Regions from separate parts of the Vibrio sp. R10-SG3-ISO10 genome, predicted to be linked through region 2. Evidence: riboswitches for the same ligand, from Rfam matches in the RefSeq annotation. Region 2 holds a riboswitch; the other holds the start of a gene.
What was found. Region 2 has a riboswitch for cyclic di-GMP ahead of AC6R16_RS01745 (calcium-binding protein). Riboswitches for the same ligand answer to the same signal wherever they lie in the genome.
Positions count from the first base shown of each region.

Region 1: it holds a riboswitch for cyclic di-GMP, as region 2 does, so the genes downstream of both, AC6R16_RS11470 (TfoX/Sxy family DNA transformation protein) here and AC6R16_RS01745 (calcium-binding protein) in region 2, are expected to answer to the same signal.

Region 1 is NZ_JCBDHG010000020.1:320,559-322,760, reverse strand. It holds gene purR (HTH-type transcriptional repressor PurR) at 1-564, shown strand, start outside; cyclic di-GMP riboswitch class I at 709-795, shown strand; gene AC6R16_RS11470 (TfoX/Sxy family DNA transformation protein) at 929-1,519, shown strand; gene AC6R16_RS11465 (TVP38/TMEM64 family protein) at 1,670-2,202, shown strand, end outside.
Region 2 is NZ_JCBDHG010000002.1:209,993-212,194, forward strand. It holds gene AC6R16_RS01740 (ATP-binding cassette domain-containing protein) at 1-143, opposite strand, end outside; gene AC6R16_RS01745 (calcium-binding protein) at 203-1,204, opposite strand; cyclic di-GMP riboswitch class I at 1,347-1,434, opposite strand; gene AC6R16_RS01750 (serine O-acetyltransferase) at 1,683-2,202, opposite strand, start outside.

The DNA of each region.
Region 1 (2,202 bases), on a different contig from region 2:
CCAGAGAGTTCTCAAGCCGATAAGATCATCGATAACTCTGAAGAAGGCGGCTATCTAGCGACAAAATATCTGATCGAGCGCGGTCATACTGACATTGCTTGTTTAAGTGGTCACTTCGAGAAAGCGGCGTGTGTTGAGCGTATTAGTGGCTTTAAGCGCGCAATGGCTGAAGCTGATTTATCAGTAAACGAAGATTGGATTCTTGAAGGCAACTTCGAATGTGATACGGCGGTACTGGCTGCGGATAAAATTGTGGCGATGGATAAAAAGCCAACAGCCGTGTTCTGTTTTAATGACACGATGGCGCTTGGCTTAATGAGCCGTCTACAACAGAAAGGCATTCAAATACCTCAAGACATCTCAGTAATCGGCTACGATAATATTGAACTAGCAGAGTACTTCTCTCCACCTCTAACAACAGTGCACCAACCAAAACGTCGCGTTGGTAAGAATGCCTTCGAAATTCTTCTTGAGCGCATTAAAGATAAAGAGCACGAAAAACGTGTGTTCGAGATGCACCCAGAAATTGTCGAGCGCAATACCGTTCGTAATCTAAATAAATAACCTTAAGTCAGACGCTTAGCTGGTAGTCGTACTATTGGCTAGGCGTATATCTCCCCTCTATTTATTGAACCAACATCACATTTATCCGATACAAACGTGATGTTCTGCGCAGATTTTATTTATTCTTAATGTGTTCGATTAATGCCACGAACAGGGCAAACCATTTCGAAAGGATGGGACGCAAAGCCTCCGGCCTTAAACAATTTATTGTCTGGTAGCGGGGTTGCCGATGGCGAATATGCAAACTGTCATACCGCTTTTACTTGCACTCGTATGACACCTTACTGACAATGTCTCTGCATAATTTTGCTAATCTCTCGGACCTGCATTGGTGGCGTATACTTATACACCGAGAAAACACAGCATGGATAAACCAATACTAAAAGACTCAATGCGTTTATTTGAGCAGTTAGGACATATTAAGTCTCGCTCAATGTTTGGTGGCTTTGGCATTTTTGCTGATGACACTATGTTCGCACTTGTCGTCAACGATAAACTACACGTACGCGCGGACGCGGCTCTCGCTAAACAGTTCAGGTCTCAAGGGCTAGAACCCTATGTTTACAAAAAACGCGGATTCCCCGTCGTGACGAAGTATTTTGCGCTTTGTGATGATTGGGCAGCTGACGCAAATAAAACCTTAAAGATTGCGAACGTCGCCTTAAAAGCAGCAAATCAAGAGAAGCAATGCCAATCGCAAGCGAAACCCAATCGTTTGAAAGATCTGCCTAACTTGCGGCTAGCGACTGAGCGCATGCTCAAGAAAGCTGGTATAGATTCGGTAGAGAATCTGGAACAAGTGGGAGCCGTACATGCGTTTAAAGCCATTCAGACTACACACTCTTCCGATGTAAACATCGAACTTCTCTGGGCTTTAGAAGGTGCCATTAAAGGGACACACTGGTCGGTTATCCCCCAAAGTCGCCGTCAGGAGCTGTTAACTCAAGTCAGCTAACCTAAAAATAAATTTGTTTAAGAAGTCAGCCTTTGTGCTGACTTTTTTATTGGTTTTTATCTGCCATCTTGAAATTTGTGGCTTGCTTTCCCTGTCTTGTCTAGTAACACTAATAATTGATATCCATGAAATATGATGGAGCTGCACAACATGAATAAAAAGATCATCCTAGGAATTGTTTTCGTCGCACTAATTGTTTTACTTGGCGTAAATTTTGGTCAGTATCTCACGCTAGAAAACGCGAAGGCGCAGCAAGCAGAGCTCGCCGCATTTATCGCAGATAACTTTACTATCGCCGCTGCTAGCTATTTTATCGCCTATGTTGCTATCACCGCTTTCTCAATTCCTGGCGCTGCGGTCGTTACCCTTTTAGGCGCCGCTCTATTTGGTTTCTGGACAAGCTTACTGTTGGTCTCTTTCGCCAGCACCATTGGGGCAACACTCGCATTTTTAAGCAGCCGATACTTATTACGTGATTGGGTACAGAGTAAGTTTGGTGACAAGCTCAATGCCATCAATCAAGGCGTTGAAAAAGATGGCGCATTTTATCTGTTCTCATTGCGATTGATTCCAGTATTCCCATTTTTCCTAATCAACTTGTTAATGGGTTTGACTCCCATCGCGACAACTCGATTCTATTTGGTTAGCCAACTAGGTATGTTGCCAGGAACCGCTGTGTACCT
Region 2 (2,202 bases):
GAGTTCATCACCCTGTCAAATACTTGTAATGAGTAGAGGGGAACGGCAAGCAGCAACATACTAGTAAAGAAGCTACAAGCAAGAGCAAAAATGAGGGACTTTTTTAGATTTGTGTTGATTACACTTAATGATGGATTTTGCATAATTTTATTAAAAAAATAGAGTGCCAGTAAGCACTCTATTTGCTCAGTCAGAATCTCAATTATGCGATATCTAAATCAACGCTTGCATCAGGTACAAGTGCTGCGTCAGTGATTACGTTTACCACTTCGCCATTTTTCTCGAAGCTGTATTGTACTAAGTCTACAGAAGCTTTTACTCCAGCCAGAGAAAGGTAAGCTTCTTCTTCTGCGCCAGAGATGTCTGTTACTTGAGCAGCGACGTCACCCATTCCGTTTTTAAAGCCGTTAGAAGCTGAGATAACTAGCTCATCAATACCTACCGCTATGAAAGTGTTGTCAATATCAACTGTATTCACGTCGCCGTCGTCTTGTGAGTTGTGAAGAATTTTATCTAGGCTGATTTTCGCAGTAGTAGAAACACCTGATTCGCCTATTAATGCTTCGATACCTGCATTGTTTGTTGTTAGGTCAACAGAGACTTGCATGTCGCCATCTGCGTCTAGCACTGTTAGTGTGTCGAAGTCTTGGCCACCGTTGAAAAGCACGTCGTCTTCAGTTGCGATAAGTGTATCATTACCTGCGCCGCCAAGTAGTGCGTCCATGCCTTCGCCGCCAACAAGAGTATCGTTACCTTTGCCGCCTTTTAGTACGTCGTCGCCAACTTGACCATAAAGTTGGTCATCATCAGCACCGCCCCATAGTTTGTCGTTACCTTCACCACCAACGAGGATGTCTTCACCGCGACCACCTACAAGTGAATCATTACCTTCACCACCTGATAGGATGTCGTCACCACGACCGCCACGTACGATGTCATCGCCTGCACCACCAAGTACATAGTCATCACCGCGGCCACCGGTTACCAGATCATTACCTTCACCACCGAAGATGCGGTCGTTACCTAGACCACCAGATACAAAATCAGATTGATCGCCACCATTAAGGAAGTCATCACCGCGACCACCGAAAACTATATCAGCACCGCCAGAACCATTGATGTAGTCACTGCCGCGGGTGCCGATTAAGAAATCAGAAGTTTCTGAGCCGATTACGTGAGTATCTGTAACGTAGTTGTTCGCCATTTTTATCTCCAAACTCAATTTAAAAATTAAAGTTAATTACATTGGAGGTCTCAAAATTAATTGAGTGCTGCGATAGATGGGGTGAATCCTACTGAAAAATAGGATCATCTCTATTGCCCTCACATTTAATACCATTTAAATGTGTGGTAACCCAGCCGTCTTATAGGTTGGCACCTTAAGACCTGTTAGTTTTCCGTCCCTGACTCACATCAGGTTTGGCTTTTTCACGTGCTGCCTGTTACTAAAAAGGCGGAATTACTATAGGGCTTATTTTTAATAAAATCAACAAAAAAACCAAATATGTAACATAGGTCATTCTAAAAAGTTTTAGCCTTATTCGAAAAAGAAAAGAATTAAATTTAACCTCATCAAAACGAAGTCAACAGAGCCTATCAATATACAAGTAAGCAATATCATCAGTTACTGCAAAACTATGGGATACGAGTCAGTATGGGAGATGTTTGAATATAAAGCTCAATTAACCTGATACTTGATAATTTACTATACCCGAAGATCCTTTGTAAGAAATAATTCGCCCGGCGGTCGGAGCCACAACAGCGCACGTTTTAACATCGAAGTTTACCGTGGCATTTGCGCCAATTACGGCGTTATTGGCGATACTGACTTTGCCAAATACTTTGCAGCCCGGACCTAAATAAACATTATCGCCAATAGTAGGAGTTCCAGCGCTCTTACCTCGATTACTTGTACCTATCGTTACTCCTTGCGAAAGATTAACGTTACGCCCAATTTTTACACGACTATTAACAATAATCCCACCGAAATGACCAATGTATAAGCCTGGGCCTATTTGAGTAGTAACTGGGATAGAGATCCCTAACTTAAAGCCGACTTGTCTTAATTTAAGTCGGAACAAAGGATAAAGAAATACCTTCAGAATCTTCCGTTGTTTTAAAAACTGGCAAGTACGAAAATGGAAAATATACTTCCAGCCCTCTCCGATAAAGTATTCTTTTAACCCTGCATTAAAGCCAGAT